3 regions of the Pseudoalteromonas sp. P1-13-1a genome follow, and region 2 is predicted to be linked to each of the others. Evidence: predicted binding sites of a transcription regulator. Region 2 holds the regulator's gene; each other region holds the start of a gene.
What was found. Region 2 encodes LexA, which represses DNA repair genes until DNA is damaged. Its sites were predicted from a motif close to TACTGTATNNNNATACAGTA; they were not measured.
Positions count from the first base shown of each region.

Region 1: a site for LexA is predicted at 1,583-1,602, ahead of AN391_RS06455 (LexA family transcriptional regulator). Genes of this name have one in related genera too.
Region 3: a site for LexA is predicted at 2,446-2,465, ahead of ruvC (crossover junction endodeoxyribonuclease RuvC). Genes of this name have one in related genera too.

Region 1 covers NZ_LKDV01000006.1:147,589-152,133, forward strand. The annotation lists gene AN391_RS06445 (endonuclease) at 5-739, opposite strand; gene AN391_RS06450 (hypothetical protein) at 876-1,385, opposite strand; gene AN391_RS06455 (LexA family transcriptional regulator) at 1,615-2,031, shown strand; gene AN391_RS06460 (Y-family DNA polymerase) at 2,016-3,275, shown strand; gene AN391_RS06465 (HNH endonuclease) at 3,437-4,545, opposite strand, start outside.
Region 2 covers NZ_LKDV01000015.1:68,793-73,337, reverse strand. The annotation lists gene AN391_RS11205 (hypothetical protein) at 187-567, shown strand; gene AN391_RS11200 (PaaI family thioesterase) at 578-1,018, opposite strand; gene lexA (transcriptional repressor LexA) at 1,196-1,813, shown strand; gene coxB (cytochrome c oxidase subunit II) at 2,286-3,428, shown strand; gene ctaD (cytochrome c oxidase subunit I) at 3,428-4,545, shown strand, end outside.
Region 3 covers NZ_LKDV01000028.1:41,716-46,260, reverse strand. The annotation lists gene ruvB (Holliday junction branch migration DNA helicase RuvB) at 237-1,244, opposite strand; gene ruvA (Holliday junction branch migration protein RuvA) at 1,252-1,869, opposite strand; gene ruvC (crossover junction endodeoxyribonuclease RuvC) at 1,872-2,396, opposite strand; gene AN391_RS15600 (ABC transporter permease) at 2,526-4,545, opposite strand, start outside.

The sequences.
Region 1 (4,545 bases), on a different contig from region 2:
ATAGTTAGAGACCTTTAGTCTCACAACGACTTTTAACTACATTATTTTGGTTCTTTTGTAGCTTTGAAATCTTCTCAGCTCTAGTGCACTCCCAAGCATCAACAGGATACATTCTATCCCACGCATTCATTAGTTGGCGCTGTGCTTTACTCATGCTGTATCGTTTATAAGTGTTCTCCATATACAGATAAGTACGTGCAATTTGCCCTCTAGCCATTTCAGGTGGCTCAGCTTTTCTGTCGTCTATTTTCATCACACAACGCCCGAAATCGCTTTTAGCCGCTGGAAGCATGGTAAAGTTATGATTACTTCTTAGCGCATTCACAGCGCCAATGGCCGGATAAAGGTTGAACATATCAGCTTGCATAAAACGGTATTCCGTATTTACTTTCTCTGCACATCGTCGCCCTTTAAATGACTTCCCCTTACTATTCACACACTGCTTATGTCCATCTCGCCATTCGCTAAAAGTACGACCAAAGTTTTCTGCTGGAACAACATGTTCCCATTCAATTTTTTTAGCTCGTTTGACGTACTTTGTTGTAGAAAAGCCCTTCGGTGCGGTTACTTTTTTATTAACGTCAAATGTCGCACCACAATAAAGTGTAATGCGGTGGTTGTTATAAACCTGCTTTTCTAGAAGTCGTTTCGCTTTGCTAAATGAGTCGATTTCTTGATTTGCTGAAGAGGGTGCAGAGAAGATTAGTGTTGCTAACAGTGTAATTATGGATGCTTTCATTATGATTCTTGGTACCTATTTCAGTTTAAATATGTCACATGTAATAAATGAGTTAATAAGCTAGTTCTCATATGTGGTGACTGACAATTTTAATTGTAGAGCACAGATATTATGCTTTTAAAATTTAATGAGAAAGCTACTTCCCAGTCCATGTATTGTCATTTTGATACTGCCCAGAGCAAGCGCTGTTATATGCAAATTGGCCCGTAGACTTATCTCGACAGCGCCAGACTAAGTTGTAGTTACCATCATAAAACTGGTCCCATGCATAACCAGAAGAATAGTTATTTGACCCGCCAGCTCCTGCCGCAGCAACAGCTAAAACGACGACACCTACCGCAACGACAGCAGCAACAACGCCTTGAGCGATTTCTTTTCTGTCTTGTGCAGCTAATATCTCACATTTGTATTGAGTGAGTGCTCTATATTTAACTTCTCTGTTAAGCGCGTAGATATAGTTCGCTTCATCAGTATTTTCGGCGGTGTAACTTTTAGCGAGGATATCTTTATCATCAAGGTAATTTCGACACACTTGAGCATCTGTTAATTCAGAGTCACCGGCAATGATGGCGTGTCTAGAGGCTGAACAACCAGTAATAAAGCTAAGTATCAGAAAAGATACAATAGTGTTTTTAAATAAAGTCATCAGTAAATTATTCCATAATTAAAATAAGCTTTGAGTAAGCTCATAATTCCTTTATGAAATTTTAACAAACCGATGTTGATTTTACTAATTGTTATTAAATGGGTTTTTCATCTTTAAGTCTAAAACATGCTTATATCAGCTCTAATTAAACTATCGTCTCACAAAAAGAACCTTGGCATAATTTGAACCTTAAATTACACTGTATATATAAACAGTGCTTGAGGTGTGTATGTTCGTTATTCCAATTTTTATAGAAGCTGGCATTACCGGCTTTGAATCTCCTGCCGCAGAATATGTAGAGCTCGGTATTTCAATTGATGAGCTAATCATCAAACACCCGAATGCCACTTTTATTGGTATCGCTTCTGGGCAATCCATGCAAGAAGTAGGAATATTCGATGGTGACTTACTAGTCATTGATAGAGCTGAGGATGTAAGTACCGGCGATATTATTGTTGCTAGTTATAACGGTTCGTTTGTTTGTAAAATCATAGATAAGTCGAAGCGCTTACTTATCTCTGCCTCTAAAGATTATAAGTCTGTTTATATTTCTAATGATGATGACTTTAAGCTCGAGGGTGTCGTTACTGCGAGCATCCGCCTACACAGAAATAAAGCTGAAGTGAATCGATGTTTGCCCTCGTAGATGCAGTGGCATTTTATGCCAGTGCGGAGAAGGTATTTGACCCATCCATTCGCTTTAAACCCGTTGTTGTTCTAACAAATAACGATGGGTGTATTTGTGCAATATGCCCTATTGCTAGAAAGCTTAATATCCCGAAATTTGAACCTTACTTCAAAATTAGACCCTATTTAGAGCAGCATAATGTCGTCGTGCGCTCTTCAAATTATGAACTCTACGCTGATTTGAGTGAGAGAATGATGACGGTCATTAATCGTTTTTGTGATGACCATTATGTTTATAGTATTGATGAGTCATTTTTACGTTTTACTGGTTTTTCTAAAATCATTGATGACTGGGCTGACTACGGACACACAATACGACGAGCTGTATGGCGTGAGACAGGATTGCCTGTTGGTGTAGGCTTTGGCATTACGCCTACGTTAGCTAAAGCAGCCAACCATGCGGCAAAAAAACTCTCTGGTTATAACGGGGTTGCTGTTATTCACGATGATATCTCACGCCAGGAAGTCCTGATGCGTATGGATGTTACCGATGTCTGGGGTATTGGCTCTCGACTCGGTAGAAAACTCAAGGTGATGGGAATTAAAAGTGCATGGGATTTAGCGAATCAAAACCCTAAAGAAATGCGACGCATGTTTAGCGTTGTTGTTGAGAGGACCGTAAGTGAGCTTAACGGCATCGCCTGCTTAAGTTGGGATGAAGTAAAACAGAATAAAAAAGAAATCTACTCAACGAGAAGTTTCGGGGAAAGAGTAAGTGAATTAAATACATTAAAATCAGCCCTCGTAACACACGCAGCAATTGTAGGTCGTAAACTAAGAAAGCAACAATCATTAGCAAAACGACTTGTTATATTCGCTGCAAGCTCGCCACACGAAGACCTGTATTATAAGAAATCATTGCTCTATGATTTTCCTATACCTACATCAGATACCAGTGTTATAGCCAGTGCTGTTTCAGATGTTATTGATGATATTTATAAGGCTAACACGCGCTTTTATCGCTGCGGTATTGGCGCAATAGAATTAGAAAGTGAGTTATTTCAACAAGCAGATATGTTTTCTGTGAGTAAAGATAACCCAGAAGTAATGGCGTGCTTAGATGCTATAAATAAACGTTATGGTGTTGGCACTTTATCTTTAGGAAGTGAAAAGCTCACAAAATCATGGAGCATGAAACGAGCTTTTTTATCGCCCCATTACACAACCCGTTGGTCAGATATTCCAATCATAGATTGTGATTGAGCTAGGTTAGATAAACCAAGTATTGAATGGAATTAGACCAGAACATTCATCTAATATGTAAAATCTAATAAATGAACGTCTCGCTTTTAGTAAATAAACTTTAGCTCAAAATATTCCGCTTTGTGCCATGAGCGGACATTGAAGATTTTTAATGTATGAAGTCAAGATTTGACCCCATTCACTTTAAATTGATAAAAGTGCCTCTTTAATAATGATTTAGAAACACCGACTTTACTACTACCCAATTTTATTCCTGCAAAATTTTTGTAGTAGGTATCTTTTACTTTATCAGAAACAACTATTTCTAAGGTCTGCGGTTCAATTGATATTAAAAACTTATCGAATAACCGATGGAGATCAACTCTGAGACATAAGCCATTCTGAATGACGTTAGATTGTGCCCCTTTGTAAGGCATAATGTGTGCAGCCTCAAGTAAGGCTTGTTCTTCACTGCTAGATATAGCACATTTCAAATAGAAATTATCCAGAATGAGTGCTCGAAATCCCTGCTGACCGACCCTAGTAACCTGACTTCTAGTAACTCTACTCCGGTTATCCTCAGATAAGGCTTCTAAATCCAAATTCTCTTTCTGAATCGGCTTGGCAAATCTACTTTTCTCTTCAGATTCATCTCCAGCCTCGTCATAATCGTACTCTAAGTCAAGAATTTGTGGGTGTTCAAGAAAAGCTTTCCAGTGCTTCTTTTGGTTATCAATTTTATTGGCATAGCGAATAATTGCTAAAGCTTCACAAGCGGCTGCAACTGAATTAAAAGAATAATCTCGTTCTTCCCATAATTTTATAATCTGTTTTAAAGGCAACTTAATGAGCTGCGAGCGGCTATATTTTTTTCTATCAAATGGATTATCAACTTTAAACTGTTTTTGACTTGCATAGTTGTCATACTGAAAGACAGCATCACTTTTTATTCTATTTTCAAATTCAGTAATATAATCATGATTTAAATAACTTTCCCATCCTCGATAGCTATCAACATTTCCATCATTTACATCTTTAAGAGCAAGCACCTCTGCCGCTGCTTCTTTTGTTCCACATAGCTCATACCTATGCAGCCAAACCTCTGAGATTTCATCAAGACTAAGTTCATTTACATCTTCTGGATCATAAACATATAGATGAAGTGGTAATTCATCACTTTGGCTAGTTAAGGTTGGCTCTTCTTGCTGAAGTTCATCAACCTCATAAGAATATGTTTGGGAGGTTATGAGCGAAGCATCACTATCTATTTCGAATGCAGTATTTAGGTATG
Region 2 (4,545 bases):
TCATACATAAACGCTAAATTTGTGCTTAACTAGCCTAACCCGTTTAATAAGGCAAATTAGGTGCCAATGGCGTTTAAACAGGTTTTTTCTATTAATAAAGCCATGTTTACCGCTTAGTTGATTTGGTATAAAAGTAAAACTGCGTTAAAGTTTGCGATGAAACTATAAGAGGGTAAAAAGCAGACAATGTCGGAAATTCAATTTTTAAATGTAGATCTAGAGCTTGAGTCTAAACAAGATATTAGCGCCCTAGTGGCAGACTTAAAGAAAAACGCGATGGTTTTACATTATGACAAAGACGAATATCGTCAATTGGCGCGTATTGAAGCCGCGGGTGACATAACCACGCCTGACAAAGCAATTAACCACTTATGTGAATTAATCGAGTCGTGTTCACGTAATGCGCTCAAACAATGGTTGAGCTGTTCGCGCAGAACCTTTGATATTGGCTTTGAATCGGGCACGTCACCTAAGTGTTTTAACCAAGCTCTACATGCAGATACACTGCTACGTATATCTGCAATTGGCGCGGGTATGGAAATAACAATTTACCCTATCGAAAAGTAGCCATAGTTAATTATTTGCGCTCGACAACCGCTGCGGTCATTTTTGATACGCAGCAAAGTTCGCCGCGGCTATTAGTTATTTTTATTTCCCATACAGAACTGCGCTTACCAATATGAAATGCACGAGTAACAGCGGTTAAAGTGCCATTTCGAGAGGCCTTTAAATGGCTGGCGCTAATTTCCTGGCCAACACAATAAAATTTTGTAAAGTCCACTACAAAGTTAGCGGCGTAGCTTGCTACGGTTTCGGCAAGTACCACATTTGCGCCACCATGTACCATACCAATAGGGTTATGATGCTCAGGAATAGCGGGCATGGTAGCTACTAGGTAATCATCGCCTATTTCGGTTATTTCTATACCCATTGTTTTCATTAGCGTGCCTTGGCCGTTTATTCCCTCATCTAACTGTTTGCAAAGCGCTAATGTGATGGGTTGATGCCAAATACTCATAATTACTCCTTTATGCTGAAAGCAAATTTATAGCATTTTAAATACTGAACGTCTGTAATTACCTAAAATATATCCAAGTGCGGTGTGTTTAGCTATTTTAAAGCGCAATTTAAATTTGCGATTTTTATTTAACTGTATATACTCACAGTTAAATGTACTGTATGGAAAACCAGTTGTATGCGACCATTAACTAAACGCCAAGCTCAAATACTCGAACTAATAAAAGTTTTTATTAAAGACACTGGTATGCCTCCTACACGTGCCGAAATTGCGCAAACACTAGGTTTTAAAAGTGCCAATGCCGCAGAAGAGCACTTAAAAGCGCTTGCCAAAAAAGGTGTTATTAAAATGAAGCCAGGCGCAAGCCGTGGTATTCAATTGGTTGAAGAAGAAGCGCCAGAGCAACTCGGTCTGCCATTAATAGGTCGAGTTGCAGCGGGTTCGCCTATTTTGGCGCAAGAACATGTTGAGAGCCACTGCAAAATAGACCCACTTATGTTTAAACCTGCCGCTGACTTTTTACTGCGTGTTAACGGTATGAGTATGAAAGATATAGGCATTATGGACGGCGACTTACTTGCTGTACACCGTACCCAAACAGCTGAAAACGGCCAAGTTGTGGTTGCGCGGGTAGATGAAGACGTAACCGTAAAGCGCCTCGAAAAAGCAGGCCGAAAAGTATTATTACACGCCGAAAACGAAGAGTTTACGCCTATAGAGGTAGACCTTGAAAACGAATCTTTTAATATTGAAGGTTTAGCTGTTGGCGTAATAAGAAATGCCGACTGGATGTAATTTTTAACTATTTTTAAGTAACTTTTTATAAATGCGCACTTTTAAGTGTGCATTTTTGTTTTAAGAAAGACCTTCCGCTACCTCAAAGCGCCCTAAAATTATTTAGCCTGTAAACTTTTTTGCACTCGCACTTAACTCCTCTTTTATATGATGCACCCCCTAGTTTTACTCGCTATTTAGCAACTAACTTGTGTTTAAGCTGGCGTAATTAAAGCTTATTTTAAAATACAACTTGTTTGTTTTTTATACTGAAACTTGCTTGTTGTACGTTTTTTAGCTAATCATTAATGTGCTGGGCTAACAATAACTCACAGCTTTTTGGTTTTGAGAACACACAAATACACATTCTTTGTTGGCGCAGCTATACCAATCAAAACAAATTAGGTTGGTTAAATAATAAAAATAACGAATTGGCGTTTAAGCCGTATGCCTCTTCGCTTTGCATTCGCAATAGCATCAAAGGAGCCGTCACATGGGTAAACTGACCTCTGCCTTGTGGCTTGTATTGATTATGTTCCCGCAGCAAGTGCTGGCTAATAGCCAATACAATATGCGCAAGGGCGTAACCGATATAAGTAATAATGTATATCAGCTACACATGACAATATTTTTAATATGTTGTGTGATTGGGGTGATAGTGTTCGCAATTATGTTTTGGGCACTAATTCATCACCGTAAATCTAAAGGGGCAGTTCCTGCCCAATTTCATGAAAGTACCAAAGTAGAAATTCTTTGGACTGCCATTCCGTTTGTTATTTTAATTGCCATGGCAATCCCTGCCACTAAAACCTTGATTGCAATGGAAGATGCCAGTAAGGCCGACTTAACCATTAAGATCACTGGGTCACAGTGGAAGTGGCATTATGAATATATGGGCGAAGACGTGGAGTTTTATTCTATTTTGTCTACCCCTCAAGACGAAATAGCCAACCTTGCTAATAAAAACCCCAATTACTTACTTGAGGTTGATAAACCTTTAGTACTGCCAATTAATCAAAAGGTGCGTTTTTTAATGACCTCTGATGATGTTATTCACTCTTGGTGGGTACCTGATTTTGCCGTTAAAAAAGATGCCAACCCAGGGTTTATTAATGAAACGTGGACCAACATCAACGAAGAGGGTATTTACCGTGGCCAATGCGCCGAACTATGCGGTAAAGATCATGGTTTTATGCCCGTGGTAGTTGAAGCTAAGTCGCAAGAGGATTTTAACGCGTGGCTTGCAGATGCTAAGCAAGCTAAGCAGAAAGCGGCATTAGCCGATGCAGCCCTACTTGAGAAAACGATTCCTAAAGAAGAGTTAATGACGCTAGGCGAGCAAGTGTATATGGCAAGTTGCGCTGCGTGTCATCAGCCAACAGGTATGGGGTTACCGGGTGTGTTTCCAGCGCTTAAAGGTAGCCCCATTGTGCTTGGTGATATAAAAGATCATATAGATATTGTAATTCATGGCCGTCCTGGCACTGCAATGCAGGCATTTGCAAAGCAGTTATCTATAAAGCAACTTGCGGCAGTAATTACCTTCAAACGCAATGCGTGGGGTAACGATACGGGTGATGTTATCCAACCTAGTGAAATTCAGGCAGCACTTGATGCTGATGGGGAGGCGAACTAATGAGTAGCATAGTAGAACAACCACACGCCAATAACGCTCACCACGGCCACCATCCAGCCAAAGGTTTTAAACGCTGGTTATATACAACAAACCATAAAGATATTGGCAGCATGTACTTAATTTTTTCGCTGACGATGTTTTTAATTGGTGGTGCAATGGCTATGGTTATTCGGGCTGAGTTATTTCAGCCAGGATTACAATTGGTAGATCCTCACTTTTTTAACCAAATGACCACAGTACACGGCTTAATTATGGTGTTTGGTGCTGTAATGCCAGCCTTTACGGGGCTTGCTAACTGGATGGTACCGCTCATGATTGGTGCGCCAGACATGGCACTGCCCAGAATGAACAATTGGAGCTTTTGGATTTTACCCTTCGCTTTTTTAATTTTATTGGCATCGTTATTAATGCCTGGAGGCGGCCCCGCATTTGGCTGGACGTTCTATGCGCCGCTTTCTACAACGTACAGTAACGATAACACCGCAATGTTTGTGTTTGCAGTGCACATTATGGGGATTAGCTCAATTATGGGCGCAATAAACGTGATTGTGACCATTGTTAACTTACGTGCCCCAGGCATGACATGGATGAAACTACCATTATTTGTTTGGACATGGCTAATAACCGCATTTTTATTAATTGCTGTTATGCCTGTATTGGCCGGAGCGGTCACTATGGTGCTGACCGATAAATACTTTGGAACCAGCTTTTTTGATGCAGCAGGTGGCGGCGATCCGGTGATGTTTCAGCACATATTTTGGTTTTTTGGCCATCCCGAAGTGTACATCATGATTTTACCCGCCTTTGGTATTATTTCGACCATCGTGCCTACGTTCTCTCGTAAAAAACTATTTGGTTATGCCTCCATGGTATACGCCACTTCTTCTATCGCATTACTGAGCTTTATAGTGTGGGCGCATCATATGTTTACGACCGGTATGCCCGTTGCTGGCGAGCTATTTTTCATGTACGCGACCATGCTTATATCGGTACCTACAGGGGTAAAAGTTTTTAACTGGGTGGCCACTATGTGGCGAGGTTCAATAAGTTTTGAAGTACCCATGTTATTTAGTATTGCATTTATTGTGCTATTTACCTTAGGGGGCTTTTCGGGGTT
Region 3 (4,545 bases), on a different contig from region 2:
CTTAATTTAAATAACCACACTTTTAAGCTCTCAAAAAGTAGCAAATAAGTGCAGTGATAAATTCAATGGTACGCAGCATAGCCACGCCAGTCTTAACGTTAAGTGAATTACAAAATGAATTTAATTTATTGGTTACATTTGCAACAAAGTGGATGAAAGCTGATTAACTATTAAAAAAATTTTACAATTAAGGGTAGGTGCAACCCGCTACATTGATTGTAACGGGCTAAATGAGGTTAATCTTGTTTAGGAAGTAAACCAAAGTGATGGTACGCATTGTCTGACACAATTCGCCCGCGCGGTGTGCGCTGTATAAAGCCTTGTTGAATTAAAAACGGCTCAATTACATCTTCAATGGTTTCTTTTTCTTCGCCGATGGCGGCGGCTAAATTATCTAGCCCTACAGGTCCGCCCATAAATTTTTCGATAATGGCAAGTAAGTATTTACGGTCCATGTAATCAAACCCGCTTTTATCTACGTCAATCATATCTAATGCCTGCTCGGCAACCGAGGCATTCACAGTGCCATCAGATTTTACTTGCGTGTAATCGCGTACACGGCGTAATAGGCGGTTAGCTATGCGCGGTGTGCCTCGCGAACGCTTTGCAATTTCGGTGGCTCCATCATCGCACATTTGTAAATCTAGATAATGCGCTGAGCGCCCCACTATATATGATAAATCAGCAATAGAATAAAACTCTAAGCGCTGCACTATGCCAAAACGGTCTCTTAGTGGTGAGGTAAGAGAACCTGCACGTGTGGTTGCGCCAATAAGCGTAAACGGCGGTAAGTCTAATTTAATAGAGCGTGCTGCTGGGCCTTCACCAATCATAATGTCGAGTTGATAATCTTCCATCGCCGGGTAAAGGATTTCTTCAACTTGCGGGCTGAGTCTGTGTATTTCATCAATAAACAGTACATCGCCCTCTTCAAGGTTGGTAAGCAGTGCAGCAAGGTCGCCGGCTTTTTCGAGCACTGGCCCTGAGGTGGTTTTAATACTTACATTAAGCTCGTTGGCGACAATATTAGCAAGCGTGGTTTTACCTAAGCCTGGCGGGCCAAATATTAATAGATGATCAAGGGCTTCACCACGGCTACGGGCAGCCTCTATAAATATTTCCATTTGCTGCTTAACATGCGGCTGACCTTTGTAGTCGGCTAAAAGCTTGGGCCTTATTGCGCGGTCTATGGTGTCTTCGTTGGTTTTTTCGCTCGCGTCAATTAAACGATCAGCTTCAATCATGGGTTACTCACAACATTGATTTTAAAGATTCTTTAATAAGAACCTCAGTAGACATATCGGGTTTGCTTACCGATTTTACTGCTTTTTGCGCCTGTGGCAATTTATAACCTAACGCAACAAGTGCCGATACGGCATCGTCTGCGGCATTATTGGCAATAGTTGCATCGCAAGCGGGCTCTATTACGGCATTATCGCTAAATGGCGTAAATAAATCATTACCCCAATCTTTTAAGCGGTCTTTCATTTCAAGCACTAAACGCTCAGCGGTTTTTTTACCCACACCCGGTAATTTAACCAAGGTTGTGGCGTCTTCGTTGTTTACGCAACTTACAAACTGTTGCGCCGACATGCCCGACAAAATCGCTAAGCCTAGTTTAGGCCCCACGCCATTTGCCTTTAGTAATTCTCTAAACAGCGCGCGCTCGGTTTTATTATTAAAGCCAAATAATAGTTGTGCGTCTTCGCGTACTACAAAATGCGTGTACACGATGGCGTTTTCGCCAACATTGGGTAAGTCGTAAAAACAGGTCATGGGCATTTGTACTTCGTAGCCTACGCCGCTTACTTCTAATAAAATTTCGGGCGGCTGCTTTTCAACTAAAATGCCATTTAAACGGCCAATCATATTTATTTCCTTAAACGTCCTCTAACGGTTTTACTTGCACTACCCGCTAGTTTAATTAAATTTTGTTCTGAGTGAGCATGGCAAATTGCAATGGCAAGCGCATCGGCCGCATCGGCTTGCGGTGTACCAGGTAATTTTAAAATATTTTTTACCATGTGTTGTACTTGCGACTTATCGGCGCCGCCATTTCCTACCACGGCTTGTTTAATTTGCCGTGCTGAGTATTCAAATACGGGTAAGTCGGCCATAGAGGCGCCCACGATAGCGGCTCCTCGGGCTTGGCCTAGCTTTAGCGCGGCATCCGGGTTGTGCGCCATAAATACTTTTTCTATGGCAAAGGTTTCGGGCGAGAACTGCTCTATTATTTGTGTGATCCCTTGGTAGATCATTTTTAATCGTATGGGAAACTCGTGCTCAGCTAATTTTATACACCCACTGCCTAAATAGGTAAATTTAGCACCTTGGTGAGCAACTACACCATAACCCGTTAAACGTGAACCTGGGTCTATCCCTAAAATAATGGCCAAACAGCACACTCATTATTGTTATTTTTCAATAACGGTAATAATGCCAGAGCACTGTATAAATTACCAGTGGCGAGTAAAAACAAAAACGCCCGCAACTTAGTGCGGGCGTTTAGCATTAAAAAGTATAGCTTAGGCTAAAGCACGTACTAAGCCTTGGGTATTTTGTTTAAGCTTATGGGCAATCATTAAGTAGCCAAGCGCCGCCACAAACACCCCGCCCGATACCGGCCCTATTAGCCAAATTGCCGGGTGCAGCTTACCAGCTAAGTCAAACATTTGCTGCTGAACAATTAGCAAAGCTACATCACTAAATAATGCGGCTACAAACCCAGCTAAACCACCTAATAGCAAAAACTCATAAAGGGTCGCATTTTTTATTAATCGCCCTTTGGCGCCTAAAGTTCGCAGTATTACTATTTCTTGCATTCGCTCACCTAGGCTCGCTTGCACCTGCGATATAAGCACTAATGCACCACACAACACCACAATAGCAAGCACAAAGCCAATCGCTAACGACACCTGCTCAATGGTTGATTGAATTTGCTTTACAAAGTTATCTACATCAATAGCGGTAATGGTTGGATACGTGCGTAGTAACTGGCTAAACGCTTTCTTTTGCTCAGGCTCTATACGCACGGATGATATATACGTTGCCGGAAAATCTTTTAGCACGTCGGGGCTTAAAATAATAAAAAAGTTAGGTTTTAGCGTAGCCCAGTTTACTTTACGTACGCTAGTTATTTTAGCGTCAAATGATTGCGCACCAATTAGAAATGTTAACGTGTCGCCTATTTCTACATCTAAACGCTCCAGCATTGATTCCTCAACCGATGCTTCACCCACCGCGCCTTCGCCAAACCACTGTCCTTGCACAATTTCGTTTTGGGCTGGCACGTTTTCAAGCCACGTTAAGTTAAGCTCACGACCGATGCCTGAACGCGCTTCTTCATCTTTTTTCTCGTTATCTTGCAACGACACTTTACGCGCAACAAGCTCGCCATTTACCGCATTTACGCGCCCACGAATGGTTGGGTAAAAATCAGATACTAAAATATCGTTTTCTGCTAGGTAATTGTTTACAGGCTCAAGTTCGTTTTGCGTAATATTTACTAAAAATGCATTAGGAGCATCGGCTGGCAGTTGTGATTGCCAATCTGAGATCATGTCATTTTTAAGTACAATCAAAAACAACAGCAATTTTATCGCCAACGAAAAGCTAATAAGCTGGACTGCATTTACGTTGGCACGCTTTTGAATAGAGGCAATAGCTAACGACCAGCTATTACCTGGTTTTAAGCCTAATTTACGGCCACCACCAAAAATTAATTTTGAAATAACAAACAACACCGCAATCAAAGCCAGTGTAGAAACAAACAAAATAAGCGTTATTTTAATGTTGTTACTAAATAACCACATTAATAAAAACACCGTAAGGGCACTTAAACCTAAGTGCACACGGCTTACGGCTAGTCTGTCGCCTAAATTACGGCGCAATACTCTAAGCGGTGGAATATCAAATAAATCAAGCAGTGGCTTAATAGAAAACATAACTGCACATATAACACCTGTGCTAATAGCCACCAGCCAAGGTTTAAAACCCGCTGCAGGTAAACTCATATCCATGCTTTTTGCTAAATACCCGGTGGCAATTTCTTGTAAACCGTAACCTATGGCTAAGCCAATAATAACCGCCATAGTGCAAACCATGAGTAAATGCATAAAGTAAATTTTACGAATTAATGCGCGGCTTCCGCCAAGGGTTTTCATCATAGCTACGGGGTCGTATTGGCGCTCACAATAACGCTTTGCCGACACAGCAATGGCAACTGTGGCTAAAATAATGCCCAGTAAGCCAGCTAGTAATAAAAAACTTTCTGCTCGGTTTAAGCTATTTGATATAGGCGATTGCCTATCTTTTACGCCGTACCAGCGTTGATTTTCAGCCATTTGCGGCTTTAACCATTCATAAAACCGCGTTATGTCTGACTCATCGCCTGCATACAATTGGCGGTAGTTCACTCGGCTGCCAGGTTGTATCACTTCTGTTTTTGCAACATCAGCAATATTTATGAGTACTCTGCGACTACTCGAAAATACATTAAACGGGGCATCAGGCTCTTCAACTACCACTTTTTCTACATTGAATACG